Regions from separate parts of the Mesorhizobium sp. B2-8-5 genome, predicted to be linked through region 1. Evidence: riboswitches for the same ligand, from Rfam matches in the RefSeq annotation. Region 1 holds a riboswitch; the other holds the start of a gene.
The links. Region 1 has a riboswitch for thiamine pyrophosphate ahead of FJ430_RS24845 (YkoF family thiamine/hydroxymethylpyrimidine-binding protein). Riboswitches for the same ligand answer to the same signal wherever they lie in the genome.
Positions count from the first base shown of each region.

Region 2: it holds a riboswitch for thiamine pyrophosphate, as region 1 does, so the genes downstream of both, thiB (thiamine ABC transporter substrate binding subunit) here and FJ430_RS24845 (YkoF family thiamine/hydroxymethylpyrimidine-binding protein) in region 1, are expected to answer to the same signal.

Region 1 is NZ_CP083951.1:5,037,782-5,052,848, reverse strand. Features, by position in the region: gene FJ430_RS24915 (DnaJ domain-containing protein) at 234-776, opposite strand; gene FJ430_RS24910 (hypothetical protein) at 1,289-1,696, shown strand; gene FJ430_RS24905 (exopolysaccharide production repressor protein) at 1,968-2,315, opposite strand; gene FJ430_RS24900 (DUF1236 domain-containing protein) at 2,590-3,483, opposite strand; gene FJ430_RS24895 (DUF1236 domain-containing protein) at 3,733-4,032, shown strand; gene FJ430_RS24890 (hypothetical protein) at 4,248-4,469, shown strand; gene FJ430_RS24885 (DUF982 domain-containing protein) at 4,755-5,105, opposite strand; gene FJ430_RS24880 (DUF1236 domain-containing protein) at 5,319-5,618, shown strand; gene FJ430_RS24875 (hypothetical protein) at 5,750-5,959, shown strand; gene FJ430_RS24870 (DUF2934 domain-containing protein) at 6,079-6,324, shown strand; gene FJ430_RS24865 (porin) at 6,697-7,197, shown strand; gene FJ430_RS24860 (porin) at 7,218-7,718, shown strand; gene FJ430_RS24855 (hypothetical protein) at 7,725-7,934, opposite strand; gene FJ430_RS24850 (hypothetical protein) at 8,088-8,432, opposite strand; TPP riboswitch at 8,652-8,764, shown strand; gene FJ430_RS24845 (YkoF family thiamine/hydroxymethylpyrimidine-binding protein) at 8,755-9,363, shown strand; gene FJ430_RS24840 (ABC transporter permease) at 9,473-10,297, shown strand; gene FJ430_RS24835 (ABC transporter ATP-binding protein) at 10,294-11,067, shown strand; gene FJ430_RS24830 (ABC transporter substrate-binding protein) at 11,064-12,080, shown strand; gene FJ430_RS24825 (hypothetical protein) at 12,137-12,634, opposite strand; gene FJ430_RS24820 (hypothetical protein) at 12,635-12,841, opposite strand; gene FJ430_RS24815 (tetratricopeptide repeat protein) at 12,931-15,067, opposite strand, start outside.
Region 2 is NZ_CP083951.1:1,356,704-1,371,770, forward strand. Features, by position in the region: gene FJ430_RS06560 (ABC-F family ATP-binding cassette domain-containing protein) at 1-304, opposite strand, end outside; gene FJ430_RS06565 (thiamine diphosphokinase) at 315-959, opposite strand; TPP riboswitch at 1,096-1,201, shown strand; gene thiB (thiamine ABC transporter substrate binding subunit) at 1,253-2,254, shown strand; gene thiP (thiamine/thiamine pyrophosphate ABC transporter permease) at 2,479-4,095, shown strand; gene thiQ (thiamine ABC transporter ATP-binding protein) at 4,092-4,880, shown strand; gene FJ430_RS06585 (M48 family metalloprotease) at 5,034-6,500, shown strand; gene FJ430_RS06590 (tetratricopeptide repeat protein) at 6,574-7,548, opposite strand; gene FJ430_RS06595 (caspase family protein) at 7,548-8,564, opposite strand; gene FJ430_RS06600 (RNA polymerase factor sigma-32) at 8,736-9,599, opposite strand; gene FJ430_RS06605 (amino acid ABC transporter substrate-binding protein) at 9,905-10,678, shown strand; gene FJ430_RS06610 (ABC transporter permease subunit) at 10,842-11,522, shown strand; gene FJ430_RS06615 (amino acid ABC transporter ATP-binding protein) at 11,519-12,289, shown strand; gene FJ430_RS06620 (CarD family transcriptional regulator) at 12,589-13,170, opposite strand; gene fdxA (ferredoxin FdxA) at 13,543-13,881, opposite strand; gene FJ430_RS06630 (RNA-binding S4 domain-containing protein) at 14,033-14,419, opposite strand; gene FJ430_RS06635 (helicase-related protein) at 14,571-15,067, opposite strand, start outside.

The DNA.
Region 1 (15,067 bases):
GTCAGACCTCGGTCACCTTGTATTCGGCGAAATACAACGCCAATGTAACCCTGCACTCCTCGTCTTGCCCGTCATGGTGCATGGCTTAGACTCCGCCGCCCCCGGCGAACCGAGCCCAGATATGGGGAGTTGAGAAGACGACAGTCGATTCCTCAGGGATAGGGATGTAGCTGTTCCTTCATCGAGCCCCGCCACTGGTTCAGGCGCCAGTCGGCGGGCTTTTGATGGTCGGCCTAACTCGCGTGATCGAGCAGGCGGGTGGCGTCGGGGCGATCCCGGCCCTGTTTGGTCCCGGCGTGATCGATGCCTTCCACGGTGATCGCGAACGTCCCGTTCTCGGTCCTGCCGATGAAGCCCTTCGCCTTGAGGTACCACAGATGGAATTCCAGGTGCTCGCGAGGGCAGCCCGACAGGCGCTCGAGCTCGTCGTCACCGATGCCCGGATTGTTGACGTCCCGCCGGCGCCTCACATAGAGGAGCGACAGCAGATTGGCCTGGATGACGGTATCCCTCTCCATGCCGCCGCCGTCGCGGGCTCCTTCCGTGAGTTCGTGACGAAGGCCAAGATGCTCCCGGTAAAGGATGTCGTACTGAGCCCGTTTGACTGGGTCCCGCAGCGTATTGTGGGCTTCCACGATCTCGCTGAAGCGCGCTTCGTTGCCTGTTTCCCGATTGTCGGGGTGATAGCGCATGGCAAAGTAGCGGAAAATCCGCTCGATGGTCTCAGAATTGGCGTTCGGGCTTATTTCCAGAAGTTCGTAGTAGTCAATGAACATGTAATCGTGCTTCCGAAATTACGGAAACCACCCCCGTCGCGAAGCATTGCTCAAATGCTGCGGACGTGCAAGGCGCATCGCCTTGCCGTGCTGCACCATCGGTTCTAGCAGAAGGATGGGACGCTGAAGCCCATGCTTTCACCCGCCGGCTGAAAAGGGGGCGACGTCCTGTCTGGTAGTGCCTTGGTTCCGATGGCCGATCGGCAAGGGCTTGCGCTGTTCAAGGTCGGAAAACCCTACCGTGTCAGTCCGCTATAGCGGTGGAATAAATTCCGGGTTCTGTTACGTTAGCGCCGTCTGAAATTCAGGTGGCAACCTGGATGGGGCCGACCTCAAGCCCGGCTCCTTTTTGGCTCGCCTCGAAAGAGGCGGGCCATTTTTTTGCAAAGCCGTCGACAATCTCGCGGCTTTCGCCCGAAGCCCCACTGACTTAGGTACGCCATGGCTAATATGGCTTGCAGGATGTAGACTTCGCGGAGTCGGGTTTACAGAGGCATTGGGAGGACAACAAAATGCCACGGGTATCGGAGCTTTTCTTCAAGACGGCCATCGTCTTTCTTATTCTGGGCATCGCCGCCGGGCTGCAGATGGCGATTTCGGGCGATCACGGTGCGTTTCCCGCGCATGCCCACATCAACCTTCTTGGCTGGGTCACCAGCGCCATCTTCGGCGGCTACTATGCGCTCAACCCGGCCAAGGCCGAGCGCCGCATCGCAATGATCCATTACGGCCTCTATACGGTCGGCATCGTGATCATGCTGCCGGCGCTCTACTGGATGCTGGCGGCAGGCCATCCGGAGATCGAGCCGGTCGTGGCGATCGGCTCGCTGATCGTCGCCGCTGCGGTGCTGGTCTTTGGCTTCGTCGTCTTCTCGTCTTCGGAGACGGTCCGCTCGGCTTCGCCGGCCACCGCGCGTTAACTCGGCGAACCACAGGATTGCAGCCGGCTCGGACCACGGTTCCGACGGCTGCAAGCCGGCCGTTTGCGTTGCGCCGCATTGACGTGGTGAAAGGCGGCCCGCCGGCGACAATACAAATTTGATGGCGCCTCGGAACTTTAGCACCGAGGCGTAGCCCGGTCCCTGCGTTCGAGCGGAGAATGCGGAGCGCCGGCTATTGCGGTGCGACGACCTCTCGAAAACGAAAAGACGGTCGGTCAGCAGCCCGGCCGCAAAGCGCCGCTCAAAGCGATTAAGGCAGCAGTTTCGGGAACAGCCACAAGATGAGAGCGTGGATGATGCCGTCGCGCTCGAACGGGCCGGGTATCTTGGCCGGTGCCGAGCTTGCGTCCGCCTTGCGTTCGTCGGTCACGCGGGTCTCGCCATGCACGAGCCAGAGCACGGCCACGAAATAGCCGGCCTGCAGAACCACTGCCGCCAGGAATGTCCAGCCGATCGCCATCCAGACAGATCCCGTGGAGGCGTAAGTCCAACCGAGGATCACCAGAAGCGTTGCCACCATTCCCACAAGAAACTGCGGAAAATACATCTGCCCATCCGAGCGCCGCGGCCACATTCGGTCGTCGACGATCTCGCCCATATCTCTACCCATCTCGACCCATGCACCTTTTCCTAGTGGACCGCAAGCTTGAACGATTTGCCGGCGGGCCCATCGCCCTTTCGTCCGATCCGATAGGGACTAGGGACGCAGGACTTCCGGTGTGACAACTGGGAATTGCGCCAAATCGTTCCCGAGGCTCAACATTCAACGCATGCCTAATGAACACGCGCAGGCGATTGCCCGTGTGTTCGGTTGTCTCTGCACGCAAAAAGGCCCGCCGCGTGGCGGGCCCTTGTCTGTCCTGCTATCCGGATCAGGTCAGGATCAGCACGATCTTGTAAGTGTCGGGGTCGACGATGACGATACGTCCGTCGGCCAGCACGAAATACTCGTAGGATTCGTAGGCAGGCACGATCTTGACGATGCGCGCCGGCAGGCGGTGCAGACGCACCTTGTGCCGCGGAACCTCGACGCCGACAGAGATGTCGAAGCTGACGTCGCGAACCGGTTCGACCCTGGTCTCGTGAATGATCTGCGTGACCTGCGTCTTCTGCTCCACCGTCACGTTGTTGATCGAGGCCGTCTTGTTCTGGTCGGTCTCGACATTGGTGTTGCCCTGGGCGTTCTGTTCGGTGTTGGTACCGGTCTTGCCCTGCGCGTTCTGCTCGGTCTGCATCTTGGTGTTGCCGCCCTGAGCGTTCTGCTCGGTGGTGGTTGTGCCGGACTTACCCTGGGCCTGCTGATCGGTCTGGGTCTTCGTCTTGTTCTGGGCATTCTGCTCGGTTGTCGTACCGGTCTTGCCCTGCGCGTTCTGCTCAGTCTGCATCTTGGTGTTGCCCTGAGCGTTTTGCTCGGTGCTGGTCCCGGTCTTGCCCTGAGCCTGCTTCTTCTTCAGCTGTGTATTGTCCTGAGCATTCTGGTCGGTATTGGCGCCGGCCTGACCCTGGGCCTGCTCATCGGTCTTCATCTTGGCCGTGCCCTGGGCCTGCTCTTCGGTGTTGGCGCCGGCCTTGCCCTGAGCGTTCATCTCGGTCTTCGATTTCGTCTCGCCCTGAGCCTGCCCGCCGGCCTTGCCGCCCTTTTGACAATCGGCCGTGCCGGCCGCGCAATTGTCGCCGCCGCTCGGCTGTGCGGATTCGGTCTGCGCCATCGCGGCGCCGCAACCGACGCCGAGCGCGATCATACTTGTGATAAGCAGATGTTTCATGGGATTTCTCCTCGGAAAATTCGGTCCCTTCACTAGGAAAACCCGGCCCGAAAAGCATTGTTCCGAAATTGCCGCGCCGCGCGCCGGTGACGTTTCTTCGGACGTGCCTGTGACGTTCCCCCGAAAATGGTGTCGGCGAATTTTTTGCAGGAACAAGGCTTGTCGGCCGGCGTTACGCACATTGCCTACCGGCTGTGAAATCGCAGGCGCAGCGTGAGAGGCAATCTATCCAAATCAAGGAGAAGATCGATGAAAATGCACCTCACAACCGCAGCCGCGGGCCTGCTGCTTCTGGCCGGCATCGGCGCCGCCGCCGCCGAGGATGTTATTATCCAGCCCGAACAGGAAACGGTCATCCGCGAATATGTGCATAAGCAGCCGCTGGCGTCGGTCAAGCTTCCCGGCGTCAAGCTCAGCATCGGCAGCGTCCTTCCCGACACCGTCGAATTGCACGAGGTACCGAACGTCAAGTACCGTTACGTCGTCGTCGACAATCAGACGGTCATCGTGGATCCCGGCACGCGCAAGATCGTCCAGGTCATCCAGTAGGATCATTCGCAGCTGAGTTGACGGCCTTGCCGCGGACTGCGGCCGGGCCGTTAACCAGTATTAATTCGTGACCACATGCTAACGGAACCTTCGTTCCGGGCTCGCGTTGCCGCTGCTGTGTTCGAAATTGCCTCATAGAGAACACAAGCATGCGCAGGATGCGGGAATCGGGCGGCGGCGAAACAGGCACGGGTTGGGGGAGGAGACTGACCAACATGTCGAAACGAGAAATCGGAACATCCCGTTCGCTCGGGATGCGTGTCGCCGATCTCAAAGCCAGGATGCGGGACGCCCGGATCACCGAGCATGAGATGAAGACCTTCCAGAAGGTCGCGGCCATCATGGGGGGCGGCGAGGGCTCCCTACGCATAGACGCGGACGATCTGATCGCCGCGTCCTTCGTCACCGAGGCCCCGGGCGAATCGGCACCGAGCTGACAGCGGCCTCCAGCCGAATCCCGATCGATCCAGTCGACCTCCAGCCGCAAGGCGGCGGTCTGCAGGCAAACGGATGCAACGGACGTCAGGGCGCGCCCGGTTGATCCGGGATTCGCAGGCCAAATCCTAAAACTTGCGGTCAAGGCCAATGCGCACGGCGTCCTGGCGGATGGTCGTCATACGCGTTGTGAGGCGTGATCAACAGACGCTGCCGCTCCAGCGGGCGCCGCTGGCCCTGCGGGCGTCATGCCCGTCGCTGCCGACCGGCCTTTGACCGGCGAGGGACTATCCAGGCACGTGTCGGTTCTGTGCCCGGCTTTCGCGTACCCGGCTTCGCCTGACCTTTGCTTCGCGCAGCACCGCGACCGGATCGGCGCCGGTCCATTCGATTCCGGCCTTCCGCGCGAAGACCAGGAACGCCTGCCGCGCCTTGTCGAGATCGATCTCTCCGGTCCGCGCCGCCTCACAGGCGCGGAATGCGTTGGCGTAGCTATCGCCCCGCGTGGCCTGCGGCCATTCCTTGAGAAAGTTCTGCATCCCGGTGAGCGTGGCGATCTCGCGCTTGAAGCCGGCGCCCACGGCAATGGCCACGGGGGCCCGAAGTTCGATGTCGCTTCTGATGGGGCCTTCTTGCATGACTGCGGCATCCTTTGATTTTCAAAGACTTGGGCAGTTTCAATGCCTTCCAATGCAGAGCCGATGCGAAGGTTCCGCCAAATCAATTAGTCGTGGCTGACGGAACAACACCCTGCCGGCGGCGTTTGCCCCGGGAGCTCCCATGTTCGACCTGCCCGTGTTTCCGCCCCGCGGAGGCCAGGCGGAGCTCGCCAACGCAACAGGAGATAAACGATGAAAACCACCCTCATTCCAGCTGTCGCCGGCCTGGCTCTGATGGCCGGCATCGGCATCGCGGCCGCGGACGAGGTGATCGTCACCCCCGAGCAGCAGACCGTGGTCAGGGAATATGTCCACAAGCATCCGATCGCCTCGGTCAATGTGCTCGGCCTCGAGCTCGGCGTCGGCTCGACCGTGCCTGACACCGTCGAGCTGCAGCAGGTTCCGGACGTCCAGTACCGCTATGCGGTCGTCAATGACCATACGGTGCTGATCGATCCCGGCACGCGCCGCGTTGTTCAGGTGATCGAGTAGATTTAGTCCTGAAAGAGCCCGATCCTCTCCCCGGAGCATCGGGGAAGGATCGGGCTCTTCTCGTATCCGGGCATAAGGCCTAAGATAAACAGCGGTTTGGGAGGCAACGAAGCGCGGAAGGAGTCGTTGCCATGCATCATCCACACGTCGAATCACCTGACATTGCCCGCCAAGTCGACAGACTGCTGGCCGAACGCGGCGATGGGCTGCTGTCGATCAAGCAGGCGGTCGCGCTGCTGCGCGAGCGCACCGGAACCGATCGTTCCGACGCCGACCTGGCCGGACTGATCGTCAAGAAGGCCGCGTATCTCGGCATCGCGGTGCTTTCCGACGAGAAGTGAGCCATCACCGGATATTGCTTCAAGATGCGTTTGCGCGCCGCGTCTACACCCAAGACGGCACGCGAAAATTGGGCTAATGTTTGGCTGGGGAACAGTCCCAAACCGTAGGAGGCGACAAAGTGACGGACGACAGGCACGAACGCATTCGCCAACGCGCGCACGAGATTTGGGAGCAGGCCGGCCGGCCTGAAGGCGCGCATATGGAGCACTGGGACCAGGCGACGGCCGAGATCGATGAGGCGGGCAGGCCGAAGAAAGCCGCCAAGAAGGCCGCTGCCGCCAAGGTCGAGAAGCCGAAGGCCGCGAAGGCGGAGAAGCCTGCCAAGGCCCCCAAGGCGCCACCCAAGTCGAAAGCCAAGGGCTGATCGCGTCCTAAAGGATTACGGGCAGTCGTCAGACCGTCTGCCGCATAGTTGACCCACCGGCGACGGCGACCTGCAAAGCCGCGGCCTGCGCCAGCTGCGCGGGCCCACCTCGGCGAGCCTGCCGGGCAGATCGCCCGGCATCGCTTGATATTAGAGAGTGTTAATAAGCCTCGACGCCACAGCTGCAAATCATCGGGGAATTACTGATCAGGTTGAACTGTTTACTGTAGCTTGGCTGCAATATGTGTTCAATAGATGAAATGCTCCCAGTAAAAGTCAGGCATTGAGCGGAAGGCGCAGTTGACTCCGCGCGCTCGCATGCGCCTTTTTCATGCGAGGCTTTCTCTCAACATCCAACTTCGGGGATCAGGCATGCGGGGTATCAACCGTGTCATTTCATTTGCGTTTCTAGCTGTGGCGGGCGGTCTCTCTGCGCCTTGCCAGGCAGCGCCGGTCGAGTACGTCAGGGTCTGCACGGCTTATGGCGCGCAATACCATTACAGTCCCGGCACCGCCACCTGTATCAATGCCAACACGGGCGAGACGCGCAGCTTGACGGAGGACGGTGTGGTCGACGGCAAGACGGCGTTGGCGAGCAAGGTCGACGACATTGACCGCCGCGTCCAGCGCGCCTTCGAGGGTGCATCGGTGGCCTCAGCGCTGGCCGGCCCGGACCTGGTGCAGGGCGAGCATTTCGGCGTGCGCGTCAACTGGGGCAATGCCGGTCAATCCAACGCCATGGGTGTCACCGGCGCGGCGGTTCTTGGCGAGGGCTTCATGCCTGGCGGCAACGGTCGGCTGGCCGGCGCCGCGGGCGTCGGCTTCTCCGGCAAGACGGTCGGCGGCAATGCCGGCCTGCAGTTCACCTGGTAAGCGCGACCGAGGGGCAATCAATGTTCAGATATCTTCTTGCGCCGGCGATCCTCGGCGCGGCAACGCTCCTTGCGGCGCCATCCCAGGCGGCAGTCGCGTATGTCAAGATCTGCTCCGCCTATGGAGCCAATTACTACTATAGCCCGGGCACGGACACCTGCATCAATGCCCAGACTGGCGTGACCAAGAAGCAGGTCGACGACGGCAATGGCGGCGAGATGACCGAGGTCGGTAAGACGGCGCTCGCGGCCCACGTCGATGACATCGACAACCGCATCACGCGCGCCTTTGAGAACGCCTCGATCTCGGCCGCGCTCGCAGCGCCCGATCTCGTCCAGGGCGAGCATTTCGGTGTGCGCGTCAACTGGGGCAATGCCGGCTATGCCAATGCCTTCGGCATCACGGGCGCCGCGGTGCTGAGCGAGGGCTTCGACCATGGGGGCCGGCTGACCAGCACGCTCGGCATTGCCTTCGCCGGCAGCCAGGTCGGCGGCAATGTGGGGCTGCAGTTCAGCTGGTAGGGGAGGCTATCGTCTCCCTTGCTTTCCGGCGTATTGCGCGACCGCGCAAATGAGGGCCAGCGCCGCCATATCGCAGGCGGTCCGCGACGGCGACGGTCCCCTGGCGAAAAGCACCGCGTCCGCGACGGGGATCGTCAGGCCATGCTTTCTGGCGAATGACGTGACTTCGTAGGGCTGGTCGTCAGGCTGTATGTCGATGTCGATACGCTGGTCCATCAAACGAGTTCCTCCCTGGTACGCGGCTTTACCCTCCTTCGCCTGAGACGAATTTAACCACCCGCCGCTCAGCCGCGTCCACCAATTGCCAATTGTATGAAACGATGCATTTTTCGACGGGCGGCCCAAGGGTTGTAGGGGGAGCTGCCTGCCTCACCACGCATCGCTCGACCGGGCAAACCTCATGCGGGCCGCGATCATCGCGCTTTCGCATTCGCTGATCAGCCTGAGATTGCGCAGATACCGCGCCACCGTCTCCGGGAGCCAGGCGGCGCAGGCCTCGACATAGGCGCGGCCATGCACCAGCGTGCCGGTCGAAAGCCGCTCGTCCTTCTCGGCGATCACCTTCAGATATTGCCGGATGAAACGGATGTCGTCGGCGATGTCCTGGCTGGCCATGCGCCAGGCGCCGGCAACGCGTTCGCGCTCGGCGAACGGCAGTGGCGAGAGCAAAGGGCGGGAGAGGTCGGCGAAAGCGCCACGGTTCGCGGTATTCAAGCAAGTCCCCTCAAAGGAAGGGAAATATCGTACTTTATGTACGAAAAACAATCAAGCCGGATTCGTACATTTTGAACGACACTGCGGTTGCGATACCGCGGTTATAAGAAATCTGCGAAAATCTTGTAACCCGGCATCTCCCTTAGGGAGATGGGGCCCTTGGCTCAATTGGCCTCGCAAAAAACCGCTTTCCCATTCGCTCGAACAGTGCTTTAACGCGGCCATCCACAGGGGTGCTCCGTACGGTCGGGGCTGAGATGGCGGCGGCAAGCCTCCGGACCCTAAAGCTGATCTGGATAATACCAGCGGAGCGAGGCGGGCCATGTTTTCCGGCGCACAGATTTCCCTTTATCCCATGGCTGACGATTTCGTCGGCGTCATCCTTGGCGCGTTGGGCGCGCTCGATCCTTACCGCGACAGGCTGAGGATCGAGACCGACGATATCTCGACGCTGCTGGTCGGGCCGCCCGAAGTGCTTTTTCCCGCCATGCGCGACCTGTTCGTCGCGGCGGCGAAGAGCGGCAGGCACTGCGTGCTGTCGGCCGCGGTCTCGCGCGGCTGCCCCGGCGAGCCGGACGACCCGATCTGCCGCTCGGACGAGATAGGCGGCCCGGCGATTCCGCTTGAGGAGCGCAAGCGCGCCGCGCTCCGCGCCGTCGAGGCGACGCCCTCGACCGACCAGCCGGTGGCGGCGCAATTCTCGCTCTATGTGATGGGCACCGGCGACCACATGGACGAGATCTATGGCTGCATCGACTTCCTGAAAAACTCCGGCGTCTTCGACCGCTCGAAGAATTTCTGCACCAGGCTGCGCGGCGATGCCGGCGCGGTGTTCGCCACGCTCGCCGAAGCCTTCTGCCGCTTCGGCCCCGGCGCGGGCCACGTGACGCTCGACATAACGATTTCGGCGAACAGCCCGACCGCGGTTTGAGCCGCGTAGCGCTGCCGAGGTAGATGTGATGGCTGTTTCGTTCGGTTCTACACCGCAAGAAGAGTCTTCCGAGATTGGCGAAAGCCGGGGTGCCGTCCAATCTCCCCCCTTGCGGGGGAGATCAGCCCTTGCTTCCGCCTTCGCCAGGATCTTCCCCGCCGCCATCGCTTTCGCTCTTCTCCTCATCGCCTGGGAGCTCTACGCCCGCCTCGGCGGCATCGCGTCCACCGTGCTCCCCGCGCCCTCGCGCGTGCTGGCGCAAGCCTGGGAGAACCGCTCGGCGCTTGCCGACAACACGCTGCCCACCATCCGCGCCACGCTGGCGGGCTTTGCCTGCTCGCTCGTTGCCGCCTTCATCCTCTCGGCGCTGGTCGACTTCCTGGCCCCGTTGCGCCGGGCGCTGTTCCCGCTGCTGATCGCCAGCCAGACCTTGCCGCTGGTGGCGATCGCGCCGCTGGTGGTGCTGTGGTTCGGCTTCGGGCTGCTGCCAAAAATCCTGCTCGTGGCGCTGGTCACCTTCTTCCCGATGATGGTGGCGCTGGTCGAAGGCTATGCCGCCACGGCCAAGGAGATCAGCCAGATGCTCGCCGCGATGGGAGCAGGGCGCTGGCGCATCTTTTGGCTGGCGCGGCTGCCGTCGGCGCTGCCCTATTTCTTCGCCGGACTGCGCATCTCCATCACCTATGCCGTGGTGGGCGCCATCTTCGCCGAATACGCGGGCGCCGCGAAGGGGCTCGGCATCTACATGCTCAGCGCCAAGAACAATTTCCGCCCCGACCTGGTGCTTGCCGCCGTCGCGGTCAGCTCGGCGCTGACGCTGGCGCTGTTCGGCCTCGCCGTGCTCGTCCAGCGTCTCGCCATGCCCTGGGAAAATGCAGAGGGCGAAAGGGCGGGGCGCGACGGCGGCAAGCCTGTCGGGGAGGGCCGGCCATGACCCGGCTCGAGCTCCGCGACGTGCGAAAGAACTTCGGCGCGCTCGAGGTTCTGGCCGGCGTCTCTCTCCATGTCGGCGCGGGCGAGTTCGTCTCGATCCTCGGTCCTTCCGGCGCCGGCAAGTCGACATTGTTCCAACTGCTCACCGGCGCGATCCGGGGCGAGGGCGAGATGCGCTTCGACGGCGCGCCGCTCGATGGCGCCCGCTTCGCCTTCATGCCGCAGCGCGACGCGCTGATGCCGTGGCGGCGCGTTATCGACAATGCGGCGCTGGGGCTCGAAGTCCAGGGCATGAAGCGGCGCGCGGCGCGCGAGCGCGTGGCGCCGTTGTTCGCCGAATTCGGCCTTGCCGGCTTCGAGCGCGCCTGGCCGGCCGAACTGTCCGGCGGCATGCGCCAGCGCGCCGCGCTCCTGCGCACCGTGGTGCAGCAGCGCGACATGCTTTTGCTCGACGAGCCGTTCGGCGCGCTCGACGCGCTCACCCGCGCCGCCATGCAGCGCTGGCTGGAGACGATGTGGCGAAACTATCGCTGGACGGCGCTGCTCATCACCCATGACGTGCGCGAAGCAGTGCTTCTGTCCGACCGTATCTATGTGCTTTCGGCACGGCCCGCGCGCGTGGTGCGTGAGGTGGCCGTGCCGCTGCCGCGCCCGCGCACCGAGAGCGCGGCGCTTGCCCGCGAGGCCGCGGCGATCGAGGCAGGCATCCTCGACACGCTGCTTGGCCAGTCCGATCCGAATTTCCGACCATCCGATGGAGAATTGAAATGACCGATCTGACCCGCCGCCAGGCGCTGTTTCTGGCCGCCGGCCTGCCTCTTGCCGGGGCCGTCACGCACGCCCGTGCCGCCACCACGCAAAAGATCACGGTCGCGCTCGACTGGACCGTCAACACCAACCACATCGGTCTGTTCGTCGCCCGCGACAAAGGCTTCTATCGCGACGCCGGCATTGACGTGGAAATCCTGCCCTATGGCGATACCGGCTCGGGCACGCTGGTCGCCAACCGTGTCGCCGATTTCGGCATTTCCGGCTCGCTCGGCCTGTTCACCCAGAAGAGTGCTGGCGCCGACCTGAAGGCCGTCTACGCCGTCGTCCAGTCGGAGACCGGCCGCGTCGTCTTCAACGCCGACCGCGCGGCGATCAAGAGCCCGAAAAATCTTGACGGCCTGACCTATGGCGGCTTCGGCAGCGCCTGGGAAAACGCGCTGCTGCGGACCATCATCCGCCATGACGGCGGCAAGGGCGATTTTTCGACCGTGACGCTGGGGACGTCCGCATACGATGCGCTGGCCAACGGCTCGGTCGATTTCACGCTCGAAGTCTCGACATGGGAAGGTGTCGAAGCGGAACTGAAAGGCCTCAAGCAGCGCAGCTTTCGCTACGCCGACTACGGCGTGCCGGACGAGCACACCACGCTGATCGTCTCCAGCAACGGCTTCCTTAGCGCCAATCCGAAAGCCGCCGCCGCTTTCGTCAAGGCGACGCGGCGCGGCTATGCCTTCGCGGTCGATCAGGCGCTGGAGGCGGGCGAACTGCTGATCGCCGCCAACAGGGACACACTCGCCAACCCGGCGCTGATCGACGCCTCGCTGAAGGCGCTGAACGACGGCCATTTCCTGAAGAGTGCCAACGGCGCCATCGGTACGATGGACAAGGCAAAGATGGAGGCGATGGGCGGGTATCTGTTTGCCTCGGGGATATTGCTCGACGGCAATGGCAAGGCGTTGAAGGAGAAGCCGGACATCGAGGCGTACTTCAGCAACGGGTTTCTGGGCGCCTGAGAGGACGAAGGAACGCGGTGTCGCGCCGGAACCCGTCCGGAAATCCGGTGCGGAGCCTAATTCTCAACGATGGCGCGAAGCAGCGCGGTTTTGATGTGCCACCCGGGTTCGCCATGCAGTAACAGGGCGGCCTCATAGAATCTCGCCATGGCCGGGCACAGGCCCGGGAAGTCCTGGTTGGCGTTCGAGATAGCCTCCATCTCGGCCGACGTGCCGCCGATCTTTGTGAAAACGTCGGCGACCAGCGACCAGTCCTGATCGCCGGGCACGGCCGCCGGTAGGCCGCTTCTTTTGGCGGCGCCGAAGGCGCGGAACAGCGCGGCGCCGATCCTGTCCAGGTCAGCCAGGAAATCGTGGCCGGGCGCACTGATCGCGTCCGGCCCGTTGCGCAGGTAATTGTTGCAGGTGGCCGGTGTTTCGCGCGCCATGACATGATTGAGCATGTCGAGTTGCGCCGAAAGCGCTTCCGAAGCGTTGCTGTCGGGGGTCGTGGGTAGGAGTGGCGCATATCTATGCCTCAGATCGGCGACCGCCTGTCTGCTGATATTGCGCACTTATGTTTGGCTTCCGGCCTGGGCCGCGGCAGTGATCTTGCGCAGCATCGCATCGTAGTCGTCCGGAAATTCGCGGGCGATAGCCTCGAATATCTGGAGATCCTGCTTCCGGATCTCGGCATCGATGTCGGCGGTGGTCAGCGTCTGGGGCGGCATCTTTACTGACTGATAGTGGTGATGTCTGCCGCTGCCGAACATCGTTGGCATCACGTTAGTCCCAACGATGCTTACGGGGACGACCGCCGCGACTTGCAACCATTTCCAAGGTGACATCCGCCTGCGCTCCGACACCCTTCTCACTCTGCCCCAAGGCTCAGCGCCTTCTTGCGGTCGGCTTCCGCACGCTTGCGGTTGCCCTTGGCTTCCCACACAGCGCTACGCGATTTGTATGCGCCAGCGAAATTTGGCCTTAACTTGATCGCTTGGTTGAGGTCGGCGATGGCGCCGTCATAGTCCGCTTTGCGGGCGCGGATCGTGCCGCGGCCGAAGTAACCGAAAACGTTATTGCGATCGAGTCTAAGAACCGTTTCGAAATCGCTGAATGCCCCTGTGTCTTCGTGGTGCTTCATGCGGAACATGCCTCGACCGGCATAGATCCTTGCGTTCATTGGATCGAGACGGACGGCGTTTTCGTAATCCGCCGATGCCCCGTCATAGTCCCCCTGGTAGCTGAGGACGCGGCCGCGATCGCTGTAAGTGTCACCGATGTCGGGGCCGATAGTGATCGCCTGGCTGAAATCGGCGATGGCACGGGCATAGTCGCCCTTCGTCTCCCAAAGGATGGCGCGCGCTACATATGCGTCTCGGAAGGTGGGGAACAGGGCAATCGCTTTGCCATACTGCGCGATGGCGCCGTCATAGTCATCCCTGCTGTCCAGCACTTGTGCATTGTTGAAAGCCGCCCTGGCTCCAGGCGGAATGCCACCCGCCGAGGTCGCCGCTCCGCTCTCGATCTTGCCTGACGTCCTTGCCTTCGCCGCCGCCGCAAGCTTGAGGCCCTTGCGGGCGAGGCTCATCTCCGGATCGAGCTTCAGCGCCTGGTCGAAATCGGCGATCGCCCGGCCAAAGTCACCCTTGGCAGCGAAGGCGCCGCCGCGCCCGAAATAGGCCTGCGCGTCATTGGCGTCGAGCTCGATTGCACGGCTCAAATCGGCGATGGCGCGATCCGGTTCGTTCTTTTTGGTCCACGCGACGGAACGGCCCATGTAAGCGTCCGAGTAGTCAGGGTAGAGCCCGATGACCTTGTTGTAGTCCTCGATCGCCGCGTCGTATTTGCCTTTGTCGACAAGCGCGATGGCCCGTCCGACATAGGGCGAGGCATCTTGCGGATCGAGCGCCATCGCCTTGTTGAATTGGGCGATCGCACGATCATATTGGCCCTTGTAGTAGAAGGCGTAGCCGCGATCGACCAGAGCGTTTAGCTTCTTCGAGGATGGCGCGATCGCGTTGCCGCCGGCACCGCCTTTCTTCTGCGTGGCCATCGCTGCTTTGCGCGCGGCGGCGTAGTTTGGATTGTGCGGGTCTAGTTTGGCAGCTTGGTCGAGGTCGGCAATGGCATCGGCGTAGTTTTTGCCGTCGGCTCGCACCATACCGCGTCCGTAGTAGCTTGCGGCGTCTTTCGGATCGATCTCGATCGCCGCTGAAAATGCCTCGATCGCTCGCTTCGGGTCTCCCGTGGCGTACCAGGCCGCTCCGGAACAGAAGAAAGCGCCGCTCGCTTTCGGGTCGAGCCTGATGGCCTTGATGCAATCATCAAGCGCGCCGTCCGCGTCGCCCGCTGCGGCCTTGGCCAGACCACGGCGCATGAGCGGCGCGGCCGCATCGGGAATAATGGCGATGGCCTTGTCGTAATCGGCGATCGCGCGGGTAAAATCCTTCTTGCCATCAAACGCCCTGCCACGGCTGAAATAGGCGAGCGGGCTCTTAGGATCGATAGCGATGGCCTCTTCATAGGCCTCGATCGCTTCGTCATACTTTTCTTCGTGCAAGAGGCTGTCGCCGTTGGCCACCGCGACGAGGACGCGGGGATCACTGGTGTCGATAAGCTTCGCCAACTTCGGATCGGCAAGCGAAAGATCGTCACTCGCACCAGGCTTGACCGCAGACGGGGTTTCTGCTGGCGCAACTGCGGTGGCGCTCTGTTCGTTCGCCGTTATGTCGGAGCCGTCCGCTTTGGTCATGCCATCGGCAGGCTCCCCGCTGACGTCCGCCGCTGCCTTGCGGGCTACGGCATAGTCACCATTGCCGGGATCGAGCTTGAGCGCCTGATCGAAATCGGCGATGGCGCCGGCATAGTCTTTCCGATCCGCCCGCACCATGCCGCGCGCGTAGTAGCTGGCGTCATGCCCGGGATCGATCCCGATCGCCACCGAATAAGCGGCGATGGCGCGCCCGGTGTCGCCCTTGGCGTGCCAGGCCATGCCTTTGCAATAG
Region 2 (15,067 bases), 2.8 Mb from region 1:
CGCGATGCGGATCGTCGGCCGGGCCGAGGCCCGCCTCGACATAGGCGCGCACGTCGGCGAAGCCGTCCATATCCGGCATCTGCGGCAGATAGCGGACGGTCGCCGAAGGCTGGCGGAACACCTCGCCGTCCTGCGGCTCGATCATGCCGGCGGCGATCTTGAGGAGCGTCGACTTGCCCGAGCCGTTGCGTCCGACCAGCGCGATCTTCTCGCCAGCGGATGCGCTGAGCGCCGCGCCGTCGAGCAGCGGGGTGCCGCCGAAGGTCAGTTTAATGCCGTCGAGATTGAGGAGTGGCGGCGCCATGTCTGGAATGTCAGCTTTCTGGAAGAGGATAGGGGTGGGCCAGAAGCAGCGCCCGGCCGCGCTCCAGCGCGATGTCGAGCCGCCCTTTGACCTCGTTTGATATAGTGAGCGAGGAGCCGAACGCCACCTCGACGCGGTCGAGCGGCCATTTGGCGCCGGTCACCGTCAGGCCGGCGAGCTCGGAGAAGCCGAGCACCGAAAACAAGGTGCCGTCGTCATAGTCGAAGCCGGCCTTGCCAGGCAGGATGGGAACGCCTTCCTGCGCGCCGCTGGTCAGCAAGACCTCGGTGCCGGCCTCTGCCAGCCGCACGGCCAGCGCCAGGTGCAGGAAAGCATGGTCGGCGCGCTTGCCGCCGAAGGCGCCGGCCAGCACAAGGCTGGTGGCGCCGCGTTGGAGCGCTTCCGCTATGGCGAGCTCGCCATCGGTCATGTCCTTTTCGGCCGGAAAGACCTTTCGCGGAACGGCGGCGAGATCATCCGGCAGATTGGCAGGCACCGAGTCGAAATCGCCGACCCACAGCTCCGGCACCAGTCCAAGCATGCGGGCATGGCCGATGCCGGCGTCGGCGGCGATGACGCGCGAACCTTCGATCTGGCGTTCGAGCCGGGGCGTGCGGACAAGCTCGCCGCCAAGCAGGATGGTGAATGTGCCCATGGCCGTGGCCCTTACCAGCCCTCCAAGCGAAACGGAAGCCGGACGGCCCGCGCTTCGGTTGCGCGCCTGCCGTCCGAACATCAGCTGCCCGGCAAACTTCCGCTTGCGCGCCGCTTCGGCGGGGCCTATCTGTCGAAACGCTCTAACGGGGTGCCGGACGTGATCCGGCTGAGAGGCGATCAAGCCAACCCGCTGAACCTGATCCGGTTTGTACCGGCGGAGGGATTAGACGTTTCGGACCATCCGGCGCCTCAATCCTTGTCACTCGAACGAAGGAGGCGCCGATGCGCGCAATGCTGTCCAATCTCATTCTCGCAACCGGTCTTGTCTCGCTTCTGGCGAGCGTCGCGCCTGCAGAGGCAAGGGACAAGCTCACCGTCTATACCTATGAGAGCTTCACCGCCGACTGGGGGCCGGGCCCGGCCGTCAAGAAGGAGTTCGAGGCCGAATGCGGCTGCGATCTCGAATTCGTCTCGGTGGCCGACGGCGTGGCGCTGCTCAACCGCGTGAAGCTCGAGGGCGCCGGCACCAAGGCCGACATCGTGCTCGGCCTCGACACCAACCTGACGGCGGATGCCAAGGCGAGCGGCCTGTTCGCGCCGCATGGCGAAGTCTCCGGCATCAACGTGCCTGGCGGCTGGAGCGACGACACTTTTGTCCCGTTCGATTATGGCTATTTCGCCGTCGTCTATGACACACAGAAGCTGAAGACACCGCCCAAGAGCCTGAAGGACCTGGTGGAGGGCGCCGGCACGGACAAGATCGTCATCCAGGATCCGCGCACCTCGACGCCCGGCCTAGGCCTGCTCTTGTGGGTGAAGTCCGTCTATGGCGACAAGGCGCCGGAGGCCTGGGCAAAGCTCAAGACGAAGGTGCTGACGGTGACGCCGGGCTGGAGCGAGGCCTACGGCCTGTTCACCAAGGGCGAGGCGCCGATGGTGCTCTCCTACACCACCTCGCCGGCCTATCACATGGTGGCCGAGAACACCGAGCGCTATCAGGCGGCCTCTTTCGAGGAAGGCGAGTACCTGCAGATCGAGGTTGCCGGCATCACCACGACGGGCGCGAAGAACCCGCTGGCGCAAAAGTTCATCGCCTTCATGACCGGACCGAAATTCCAGGACGTGATTCCGGAGACCAACTGGATGTTCCCGGCCGGCAAGACCGACAAGCCGCTCAACCCGGCCTTCGACAAATTGGTCAAGCCGACCAAGACCTTGCTGTTCAGCCCCGAGGAAGTGGCTGCCAACCGCAAGGCCTGGGTGGATGAGTGGCTGGCGGTGATGAGCAAGTAGGGCTGCGATGCTTGCGCCGAGGCCCCCCTCTCTGTCCTGCCGGACATCTCCCCCTCAGGGGGGGAGATTGGCTGTCACGCCGACTTTCGCCAATCTCCAATGCTGCAGGACTAAGCGGGGCGTCGAAGCTGCTAATCTCCCCCCTAGAGGGGGAGATGTCCGGCAGGACAGAGGGGGGCGCGAAGGAACGCGGCGCTCGTTAGCTCGAACTCAAATGGCGCAGCGTGCGACACGCGCGTGACTCCCGCATCCCCGCCGGCGTCATCGCCCTTGCCGCCATCGGCTTCCTTATTGGCGGCGCCTTCGCCGGCCTTGTCCTCGAAGGCGCGCAGGATCTCTCCGGCGCTGCCGCCGCCTTCGACGGCTACCTCCTGCGCGTCGCCCGCTTCACGCTGTGGCAGGCGGCTCTGTCGACGCTGCTGTCGGTCGCGCCGGCGCTGCTGGTCGCGCGCGCTTTGTCGAGACATCCGACCTTTCCCGGGCGTCGCCTGATCTTGCAGCTGTTCACCGTGCCGCTGGCCTTGCCGGCGATCGTCGCCGCGCTCGGCATATTGGCGCTCTATGGACGGGCGGGGTATCTTGCCGGCGTCTTCGCCGAACTTGGCGGTGGGGATTGGCCGGGAATCTACGGCCTCTCCGGCATCCTTGTCGCGCATGTCTTCTTCAACCTGCCCCTGGCCACGCGCCTCTTCCTCGAGGCGCTGGGCACCGTTCCCGCCGACCAGTGGCGGCTGGCGAGTCAGCTCGGCATGGGAGCCCGGCCGGCTTTCCGGCTGATCGAATGGCCGGTGCTGCGCGCGGCCCTGCCGGGGATCGCCGGGCTGGTCTTCATGCTCTGCATAACTTCCTTCACCATCGTGCTGACGCTGGGCGGCGGTCCGGCCGCGACGACGCTGGAAGTCGCCATCTACCAGGCGCTGCGCTTCGACTTCGATCCCGCGCGCGCCGTGGTGCTGACGCTGCTGCAGATCGCGCTCACCTTCGTCGTGGTCGTTGCGCTCACGCGGCTCGGCGCCAACACGGTCGGCGATGCCAATCTGCCGGTGGCGCCACGCCGCTACCTTTCGGCGGGACGGACCGAAAGCGTGCTGAACGCCGGCCTCATCGCGCTGGCCCTGCTGTTCGTCGCCGGGCCGATGCTGGCGACCGTGCTTTCAGGCCTTCAGGCCGACCTCGGCCGATTGGCGGACGAGGAGGCGGTGCGCCGCGCGACGCTCACCAGCGCGGGCCTCGCCCTGCTTGCGGCGTTGCTCAGCGTGACATTGTCGCTGGCGCTGATCGCGGCGCGGCGCGCGCTGGCCCTGCGGCGCCGGGCAGGCGGCGCCATGGGCCTGCTCGAACATGCCGCCGACACTGGCGCCGGCTTCGTGCTGGTCGTGCCGCCAATCGTCCTTGGCGCCGGCTGGTTCCTGGCGCTGCGCCACGTCACCGATGTCTTCGCCGTCGCGCCGGCCATGGTCGTCGCCGTCAACGCGGTGATGGCGATGCCCTTCGCCATCCGCGCCATTCGCCCGGCCTATGACGCGGCGAGCGAGCGCCACGAGCGGCTTTGCCTGGCGCTCGGCATATCCGGCTGGACCCGGCTCAGCCTGATCGACTGGCCGTCGCTCAGGCGGCCCCTGGCCACCGGCTTCGCTTTCGCCGTGGCGCTGTCGCTCGGCGATCTCGGCGTGATCGCGCTGTTCGGCAGCGATTCCGTGCAGACCTTGCCCTATCTGCTTTTGGCGCGCATGGGCAGCTACCGGACAGCCGACGCCGCGGGGCTTGCCTTGCTGCTTGGCCTCGTCTGCCTGATGCTGGTGGTCGCCGCCGACTGGCTGGGGCGGGAAGGAAAGTCATGACGACGAGCATCGATGGCGCCGCCGCGCAAAAGGGCCTCACCGTCGCGCTGGAGGGCGTCTCGTTCAGCTATGGCGAATCCTCCTTCAGTTTCGACGCCGAATTCGCGGCCGGCAGGATCACCGCCATCATGGGGCCGAGCGGCTCCGGCAAGTCGACGCTGCTCAATCTGATAGCCGGCTTCGAAACGCCCGATGCGGGCAAGGTGCTGATCGGCGGCGCCGATCTCGGCAACACGCCGCCTTCGGCGCGGCCGGTGTCGATGGTGTTCCAGGAAAACAATTTGTTCGCGCATCTTTCGGTCGAAGCCAATGTCGGGCTCGGCCGCTCGCCGTCGCTCAAACTCGGCGATGCCGATCGCGCCGACGTCACCGAGGCGCTGGCGCGGGTCGGTCTTGCGGGCAAGGAAAGGCGGTTGCCGCGCGAGCTTTCCGGCGGCGAGCGGCAACGCGTGGCGCTGGCGCGGGTGCTGTTGCGCGACCGGCCAGTCTTGCTGCTCGACGAACCTTTCGCGTCGCTCGGCCCGGCGCTGCGCGACGACATGCTCGACCTTATGGCCGGCATCCATGCCGAGCGCGAAATGACGGTGCTGTTCGTCACGCATCAGCCGGAAGATGCGCGCCGCATCGGCCAGGACGTGGCTTTTCTCGACGAAGGCACGATCGCGGCAACCGGGCCGGCGGATGATTTCTTCGATCGGTCTGGACCGGACGCCTTCCGGCGCTATATCGGCGATCGAGCCGGCACCGTTGCCGGATCACAACATATTGCCTGGAAGCGGACATAATTTACGGCCAAACCGGCAACGGGCGATCCGGCGTTTGCTTGCCTTGTCCGGGGGAGTGTGGCTAGGTCCGGCCATGCTAGTCCGGCTGGGCAGCGATTTGCCGAAAGAGTTCGAAAGGAAGCCGATCTGTCGACCGGCGCTGAGAAGGTTTGGATGAGGCCGCTGGCACGATTTCTCGCGCTGGCGAGTGTTGCCGTACTGGCCAGTTGCCAGATGTTCACGCCGCCGGACGTGCAGGAAAGCGGCTTCCAGCCTTCCGACAAGCCGATCACCGTCGACAATGTCGTCGCCAACGCCAAGCTCGCCGAAATGGCGAAGGCGCAGCATCCGCGGATTCTCGCCACCTATGGCGGCGAATATTCCGACCCCAGGCTCGAACGCATGGTGGCCAAGGTCGTCGGCAATCTGACGGTGGTGTCGGCGAACCCTACCCAAACCTATCGCATCACCATCCTCAACTCACCCAACGTCAACGCCTTCGCGTTGCCGGGCGGCTATCTCTATGTGACGCGCGGCTTGCTGGCGCTGGCCAACGATTCGTCCGAGCTTGCCGCGGTCATCGCGCATGAGATGGGCCACGTCACCGCGAATCACGGCCTGCAGCGGCAGCAACTCGAAGCCGAGGAAGGCCTGGCGACCAAGGTGGTTTCCGATGTGCTCGGCGACAGCCCGACGGCCAAGGCGGCGCTCATCCGCGGCAAGCTCAGGCTTGCGCAATTCTCGCGCAACCAGGAACTGCAGGCCGACGCCATCGGCATCAAGTCGATCGGCGAGGCGGGCTACGATCCCTATGCGGCGGGTCGCTTCCTGCAGTCGATGTCGGCCTATACGGATTTCCGCTCGGTCAGCGGCGCCACCGACGCCAGCCTCGACTTCCTGGCGACGCACCCCAACACGCCGCAGCGCATCGAGCTGGCGCAGCGCCTTGCGCGCAATTTCGGCCCGCCCGGCGTCGGCACGCGCGACCGCGACGCATTTCTGGCCGGCATCGACGGCCTGCTTTACGGCGACACGCCGGAAGAAGGCTATGTGCGCGGCCAGACCTTCATGCACCCCAATCTCGGCGTCTCCTTCACGGTGCCGGACGGCTTCGTCATCGACAATTCGGCGGCCGCCGTCACCGCGACCGGGCCGGGCGACATCGCCATCCGCTTCGACGGCGTGGCGATCGACAAGTCCGTCTCGCTCACCGATTACATCCGCAGCGGCTGGGTGGCGGGGTTGGAAGACGCCAGCGTGCGCCAGGAGACGATCAACGGCAACGATGCGGCGACGGCGCATGCCAGCGCGCAAGGCTGGCAGTTCGACATCGCAGTGATCCGCGCCGGCGGCCAAGTCTACAGGCTGCTGACGGCCGCGCCCTCGGCCAGCACTTCGCTGGACCCGGTGGCGCGCTCGGTCAGCGGCTCCTTCCGCGTGCTGAGTCCGGCCGAGAAGGCGGCGCTGAAGCCGCTGCATATCAGGGTCGTCACCGTCCAGGCCGGCCAGACCATGGGCTCGCTCGCCGCGCAGATGGTCGGTGTCGACCGCAAGCTCGACCTGTTCCGCGTGCTCAACGCCATGTCGCCGGGCGCGACAGTGTCGTCGGGCGACAAGGTCAAGATCGTCACCGACAGGTAGGGACCTGCGAATTCGCACCAACCAGGCGCCGTCGGCTATTTGAACAATCGCCCGGGCCGGGAGCCGTTGTCCTTCACAAGCCGTCACTACCGGTGTCGCCGCCGTCACCTTCGCCGTCGCCGGTATTGCCACCGCCGGTGCTGGCAGCGCGGCTACTGCCACCAGTCCAGGATGTCCTCCCGGTTCCCGTTGGCATCGGCTTGACCTTTGGTGCCCCCGGAATTGTCGGTGTGACGGTCTTCGGTTTCGACACGGGCACGCGCACCACTTTTATCTTCGTGATGACCTTCGGGGCCTTGCACGCCATGACCACGGGGGTGGTGCGCGCGGGGTGCGCGGAAAGACCGAGAACGCCCATCGAATAGACGTCTTGCCGCTCCATGCCGGCTTTGAGGAAAGCCAGGGCGCGGGCCGGGTCGGCGGGCACGCCGTTGCGGCCTTCCGTGAAGATCACGGCAAGCTCCTTCATGGCGTCGACATGTCCCATCGCCGCTGCCTGGAGCAGCAGGTCCAGGCCCTTGCCGGTGTCGCGCTCGACGCCGATGCCATTGAACAAAGCGCGTCCCCAGGCGGCCAGGGCGTAGGGGTCTCCGTTGTCCGACGCCTTCGAATAGAGGCCGTTCGCCTTCGATGCATCGACAGCCGTCCCTGTTCCGGACGAGGCGATAGAGCCGAGCGCAAACAGGGCGCGGATATGTCCCTTGTCCGCGGCTTCCTGGATGGCCTGCCTGGCCTCGTCGATCCTGCCCGCCGCCAGCAGCGCCCGCCCCAGTTCGTAACGGAAGCGCGCAATGTCGGGGTAGGACTTCACCGCCGCCTCGCAGGTCTCGAGAGCCCCGCCGCCGATCTCGTTCGGCAACCGTCCCGAGACGACGCCCTGCAGGTCGAGCGGCTCGCCGGCGGCCTGGTCGCAAGGGTCGGCGCCCGGCGACAGTTTCATCGTCGCCCGCTTCGCGGCGTTGCCCACACGGATCTCGAAGCCGACTTCGACGGGAGCGGCCGAGCCGATCTGCGGCTCGTAGCGCAGATTGTCGACCTCGGCGGCCATCAGGCTCGATTGCGGCGACAGGACGCGACCGGGCAAGGACAGCGTTCCGGTCGCCGGGTAGCTCGCAAGCTTGAGGCTGATCGAGGCATCCTTGGCCGGAAGACCAGTTTCAGCGGAACCGGGCCGACGCCGACCGGGACGCGGATATCGCGACTTCCAATCGCCTCGGCGACATCGCCAACCTGGATTCCGCGCTCCGCCACCTGCTCGTTCTGCTGCGCGTCGGAAGGCGGTGGCGCTGGTTGCTCCGCCCCGCGCATCAGCACGACATCGTCGATCAGCGAGGAGTTCTCCCACGGAACCTGCTTGCCGTTGGTGGCCTTGACCACGTCGCGGCGCACGGCCGCCATGACCGAGCGTATCTCCTGGTCCGGCGCCAGCGCGCGGCGGGAGAAGGACGACGAGAACGGGCTGAGATCGCCGGAACCATCATAGGCGACCGCCCCCGGCTCGGTTGCATAGGCAATCAGCGTGTTCTGCGAACCTGTTACCTGCGCAAGTCCGCTGTCGCCGGCGACGATCAACTGGTCGCGCAGCCAATAGTCCTTGCGCGGGAAGGGATTGTTGCGGCAGGCGTCGAGGATGATCATCTGGATCTTCGATCTCGAGCGCAGTTGCCGCAATATGTCGTCGACCTTGATCGCCTGGACCTCCATGTCGGCCGCATCTTTCAGCGACGCATCGACCGGAATCAGGAAATTCTCGCCGCCGATCTGAAAGCCGTGTCCCGAATAGTAGACGACCGCGAGATCGGCGCCGTCGGCTGCCGCCAGATAGTTGCGGAACCGCTCTTCGAACTGAAGCCTGGTCAGGTCCTTGGCGGCGAACACCTCGAAGCCGGCCAGCCGGAACGTATTGGACACGTCTTCCGCGTCCTTGTCCGGATTCTTGAGCGCCGGGATTTCGCGATATTCGGAATTGCCGATGACGAGGGCAACCCTTCGATCGGCGTGCGCTTCGAATGTCGTGAGGCCCACGAGGAACAGGGCTGCAAGGAGCGCGCAGCATCGCAGCATGGCAGATCCCCCATATGTTATGATCTGGAGGCGTCAAAAAAGCCGATTGCGGCGCAGCGGTCTGTTAAAGAGCTCACAATCAATATGCGTTACCGAGGAAAAATCGCCTCGACGGCGAATATATTCTTATTTAATAAATTTCTTATCTTTGATTTTTTAATTACATTAATTTCAGGCCGCTTCCGCCAAAAATTCCGGATTCTGCTTCACAAGAGCCAGCTTCAGCTTTTCCATGGCGCGGGCCTCTATCTGGCGGACGCGTTCCTTGGAGATGCCGAGCTGTTCGCCGAGCGCTTCCAGCGTGGCGCCGTCGTCGCTCAGCCTGCGCTCCTCGATGATGCGAAGCTCGCGGGCGTTGAGCGCGCCGAGCGCGCTCTTCAGCCAGACAGCCCGGCGCTGGATGTCGATCCGGTCGCCGACGATCTCGTCGGGGAGCGGGTCTTCGGAGACCAGGAAATCCATCCGCTCGGCGGCGCCGTTCTCATCGGCCAAAGGCGCGTTGAGCGAGCTGTCGGGCGAGGACAGGCGTGAATCCATCATCGCAACGTCGGCTTCCGGAACGCCGAGCGCGGCCGAGACCTCGCGATAGAGCGTGGCATTGGAGAGCGGCTCGGCGCCGTTGGCGAGGCGGGCGCGCAGACGCCGCAGGTTGAAGAACAGCGCCTTCTGCGCCGAACTCGTGCCGCCGCGCACGATCGACCAGTTGCGCAGGATGTAATCCTGCATGGAGGCGCGGATCCACCACGTGGCATAGGTCGAGAAGCGCACTTCGCGCGCGGGCTCGAAACGGGCGGCGGCCTCGAGCAGGCCGACATGGCCCTCCTGGATAAGGTCGCCGAGCGGCAGGCCGTAATGGCGGAATTTCGAGGCCATCGAGATGACCAGGCGCATATGGGCGACGGTGATCCTGTGCAACGCGTGCTGGTCGTTCTCTTCCTTCCAGCGCAAGGCGAGGACATGCTCCTCGTCACGCTCGAGATAAGGAGCCTTCATTGCCGCCCGGACCAGCGTCCGTCCTGCCGCGTCCTCGATCATGCCGGCTCCTTTTGGTGGTGAGTGGGCTTACAGCGGTTGAAAAGATGCCGCCGCGCCCTACAACAGCCATGCAACGTGTCAGGCGCATCGATGGTTCCGCCGTCCGAGGGGGCAAATATTGCCAGCGGGAACGTTTTGTTATCGGCCCGAAAGAGTCGGTTGGCGGTTATCAGGCAATTTTGAGAAACGGATTTCTGGAAGAGCCGATTTTTGAAATCTGGTTCCTTATTTCGCGGCCTTCTATCTGTCAGTTTCCGGCTCTCACAATCGCGCCGGGGCACCGGTCAAAACGGGATCACAGAAAAATGAAATGGCTCAAATCGCTCCTTGTCGCCGGAACGTTGCAGGTTCTGGCGGTCACGGCCGGGCATGCCGGCGCCAATCTCGACCAGATCAAGCAGGCGGGCGTCATCAAGGTCGGCACCGAAGGCACCTACGCGCCCTTCACCTATCATGACGAATCCAACGCCCTGGTCGGCTTCGATGTCGAGATCGCCAAGGCCATCGCCGACAAGCTCGGCGTCAAGGTCGAGTTCCTCGAAGGCAAGTGGGACGGGCTGATCGCCGGCCTCGACGCCAACCGCTACGACGCCGTCATCAACGAGGTCGGCATCACCGATGCGCGCAAGGCCAAGTATGACTTCTCCGATCCCTACATCGCCTCGAAGGCGGTGCTGATCGTGCGCGGCGACAACACCGACATCAAGACCTTCGCCGACCTCAAGGGCAAGAAGTCGGCGCAGTCGCTGACCTCCAACTTCGGCAAGCTCGCCGAGTCCAATGGCGCCGAGCTCGTCGGCACCGACGGCTTCGACCAGTCGATCCAGCTTCTGCTCACCGGCCGCGCCGACGCCACCATCAACGACAGCCTGTCCTTCCTCGACTTCAAGAAGCACAAGCCGGACGCCAATGTGAAGATCGCCGCGCAGGAAGAGAATGCCGACTATTCCGGCGTTATCGTGCGCAAGGGCGATCCGGAGCTGGTCGCGGCCATCAACAAGGCGCTGGCCGACATCAAGGCCGACGGCACCTACCAGAAGATCGCCGACAAATATTTCGGCCAGGACGTTTCGAAGTAAGGCAATCGTCCTCTTGTTCGGAAACCGGCGGGCCGTCAAAGACGGCCCGTTATTTTTTGCACGATATTCATGCGCCGCCGTCTTTGACGGCCCGCCGGTTTTTGCATGATAGTCAGTCCAGACGGGGGAACGCGCCGCCGTATCTGGAAGGGAGAAGCGCTCCGTGCCGCACTGGCTGCAATTGATGCTGGAATCGTTGCCGACGCTGTTGTGGGCGGCGCTGATTTTCACCGTGCCGCTGACGCTCCTGTCCTTCGCGCTCGGGCTCATCGCCGGACTGGTGACGGCGCTGATCCGGCTGTTCGGTCCAAAGCCGCTGGTTGCGCTGGTTCGCTTCTATGTCTGGATCTTTCGCGGCACGCCGCTGCTCGTTCAGTTGTTCCTGATCTTCTACGGCCTGCCGTCGGTCGGCATCCTGCTCGATGCCTTTCCCGCCGCGCTTATCGGCTTCACGCTCAACATCGGCGCCTATACGTCGGAGATCATTCGCGCCGTCATCGGCTCGGTGCCGAAAGGCCAATGGGAGGCATCCTACTCGATCGGCATGACCTGGAGCCAGGCGATGCGGCGCACGATCCTGCCGCAAGCCGGCCGCGTCGCGGTGCCGCCGCTTTCCAACACCTTCATCTCGCTGGTCAAGGATACCTCGCTGGCGGCGGCGATCACGGTGCCCGAGATGTTCCAGGCGGCGCAGCGCATCGTCGCCACCACATATGAGCCGCTGATCCTCTATGTCGAGGCGGCGGCGCTCTATCTCGCATTGAGCTCGGTGCTGTCGGCGCTACAGGCGCGGCTGGAGGTGCGGCTCAACCGCTATGGCGGGTTCCTGGAGGCCAACGCATGATCGGCCTCAGCAACATCGAAAAGCGCTTCGGCGACAATCTGGTGCTGAAAGGCGTCACCGTCAGCCTGGACGAGGGCAGCGTGACGGCGCTGGTCGGCCCTTCGGGCGGCGGCAAAAGCACGCTCTTACGCTGCATCAACCTGTTGGAGATCCCGACGTCGGGCGCTTTGCGCATCGGCGAGGAGGGGCTGGAATTCCATCCGGGCATCAAGGTGCCGGCCAAGGACATCCAGCGCATTCGCCTGCAGACCGGCATGGTGTTCCAGAATTTCCAGCTCTTCCCGCATCGCACCGCGATCGAGAATGTCATGGAAGGGCTGGTGACGGTGCTGAAATGGCCGGAGCCAAGGGCGCGCGAGCGGGCCATGGCGCTGCTCGAAAAGGTCGGCATGGCGCACAAGGCCGATGCCTGGCCGGCGACGCTGTCCGGCGGCCAGCAGCAGCGTGTGGCGATCGCCCGGGCGCTGGCGCCGTCGCCGCGCGTGCTGCTTTGCGACGAGCCGACCTCGGCGCTCGATCCGGAACTGGCGCAGGAAGTGGTCGACGTGCTTGGGCAGCTTGCCCGCGAAGGCACAACCATGGTGATGGCGACGCACGATCTGAGGCTCGCCTCCAAGATCGCGCAGGAGGTCGTCTTTCTCGATGCCGGCTCGATCGTCGAGAAAGGCCCAGCCTCGGTCGTGTTCGACAATCCGGAGCGCGAGCGGACCAAGCGCTTCATCGCCTCGCTGCGGCAGGAAGAAGCGCAGAAGGAGTCTGGCGGCTGAGTCCTTTACCTCCCCTTTTGTGGGGAGACCGGACCGAAGGTCCGGGTAAAGAGCGGGGGCCGCCGCTTCTTCAAGGCTTTGTTTTCATGCATGTCGTTGTCGCAAAACCGCTGCACACTTTTGCGCGACATGCATTAAAGCAGGTCGCGTGAAAAAGGATTCACGCGACCTGCTTTAAGTTTTGATTTTAAGCATGTCTTTGTCCCGAAACCGGGTCCACTTTCGGGAGACATGCTTTAAGCCCAAACAAAAAACCCGACGCGAGGCCGGGTTCTTCGTAGTTCAATGAGCGAAAAAGCTCAGGCAGCTTCTTCCTGTTCGGATTCTTCGTTGTCGGCCTTGGCGCCGCGCTTCGGACCCTTGTTGAGGTTGACCTCGATGAGGCGAACCGCCTCGGTCTCCGACATGCGGTTCACAGCGGCGATCTCGCGGGCCATACGGTCGAGCGCGGCTTCATAGAGCTGACGCTCGGAATAGGACTGCTCCGGCTGGTTGTCGGCGCGGTAAAGGTCGCGCACCACTTCCGAGATCGAGATCAGGTCGCCGGAATTGATCTTGGCATCATATTCCTGGGCGCGGCGCGACCACATGGTGCGCTTGATGCGGGCGCGGCCCTGCACGACCTTCAGCGCGCGGTCGACATAGTCCTCTTCCGACAGCTTGCGCATGCCGATCGAGGTCGCCTTGGCGACCGGTACCTTGAGCCGCATCTTGTCCTTCTGGAAATCGATGACGAACAGTTCCAGCTTGTGACCCGCAACTTCCTGCTCGTCGATCGCCACGATCTGGCCGACGCCATGCGCCGGATAGACGATGAACTCGCCGGTCTTGAACCCGTGGCGGGCCGCGTTGGACTTCTTCTGCGGGGTGATCGTTGCCATTACGCCCTGAACTCCTTAGTTGTGCAGCCGGCATCATGCCGGCTCGAACCGATGGGGTCGGCGATAGCCGACCATTAGCCGCGCAACAGGATGAACCCACCGGAAAAGCAGGGACCGGCATACCGCACGAATGCGGCCGCCTGCCCCAGATCGCTCTGGTCCGGATCTAAAAGCTCACCTTTCAGTGATTTGGGGCGTTAGCGCCATAAATCGACGTTGTGTCACCGGCATGTTTCGTTGATGTAACACAAAAAGTCGGAAGAATCAAGGTTTTGCTGCGTTCGCTAACGCCAAACGGGGTCGCTGCCTGTCAAGACAGCAACTGTATCGGTCGCGTTACGTCGCGTCATGCCGGCGTCGCCGGCGCCAGCATCAATCGCCTTCACCGGGCTCCGGCGAGAAATATTTCTCGAACTTCCCGGCCTCGCCGTCGAAGGTTTTGGCGTCCGCGGGCGGCTCTTTCTTGGCGGTGATATTGGGCCACTTCTCGGCGTATTCGGAATTGACCTGCAACCATTTGTCGAGGCCGCCCTCGGTGTCCGGCTTGATCGCGTCGGCAGGACATTCGGGCTCGCACACGCCGCAGTCGATGCACTCGTCGGGATGGATGACGAGCATGTTCTCGCCCTCGTAGAAACAGTCGACCGGACAGACCTCGATGCAGTCCATGTATTTGCATTTGATGCAATTGTCGGTCACGACATAGGTCATTGCAGGCTCCGGAACGTCCCGATTTGCTCGGCTTTTTCAGGTTGAGGTAACGCCTTTGCCGGCTGCTTGCAAGGGCAGGGCATTCGGGCACTGCCGGCCCCGGGGAATAGAATTCCAGCGGTCTCGCCGCTGGCGGTCCGGCTGGCCCAATTCAATCATCGCCGAGCAGGCGGTCGGTCTGCCGCCGCTCGCGTTTGGTCGGGCGCCCGCTGCCGGCCTCGCGCAGGCCTGGAATGGCATCCGGAACCGTCTCGCCCTTGGGTGTCGGCGCCGGCGACATGTCCTCGTAAAGCAGCCGCGCCTCGTCGGCCGGACCGCGTCGCGTGCCGCAATTCAGCACCTTCCAGACCAGGATACGGCCCTCGAGCGTGATGGTGAGAACGTCGCCGGGCTTGACCAGATCGGAGGCCTGCGCTGCTTTGTCGCGATTGATGCGGACACGCCCGGCGACGACGACTTTCGCCGCCAGGGACCGCGATTTCACCGCGCGCGAAAAGAACAGCCATTTGTCGATGCGCTGGCGGCCCTCTCCAACCATCGGGGCTAGCTTTGTTGGAGCACGATCTTATCGGAAAACCGGTTCCCACTTTTCGCTGGCGCGGTCCTTCGGTTCGGGATCATGCTGGCTCTTTGATGGAGCATGATCTCGCCCGAAAACCGGGCCCCACTTTTCGGGATCATGCTCGAACCTATTTCTTCAGCTGGTCGCGCAAGGCGGCGAGCTTGGCGAAGGGCGAATCCGGATCGAAGCGTTGCGGGCGCTCCTCGCGCGGCTTGCCCTGGAAGGCCGGCTTGCCGCCCTGGGCGTTGCCCTTGCCGTCCTGCCTGTTGCCCTTCCATTCGGGCCGGCCCTCGCGGCGGCCCCCCTCGTGGCGATCTGGCCGCTCGCCTTGCGGCCTGCCTTCGCGCCGTTCGCCACCTTCGCGCCTGTCGCCGGTTTCCGGCCGTGGCTTGAACTTCGAGCGGTCGAAGCGCGGCTTGCCGGCGCCGTCGCGCTGCTCGCGGCGGCCTTCCTGGGCGGGGCGATCGCCGGGCTGGCCGGCAGCGGCGCCAGGCTGGCCATCGCGCGCGGGCTGGCCGCCACGCGGACGATTGTCGCGACGGTTGTCGTGGCGATGGCGCGGACGCTGATGGTCGAAGCGCGCCTGGCGCCACAGAAGGACAGGCTTCGGCTCTTCAGTCTCGG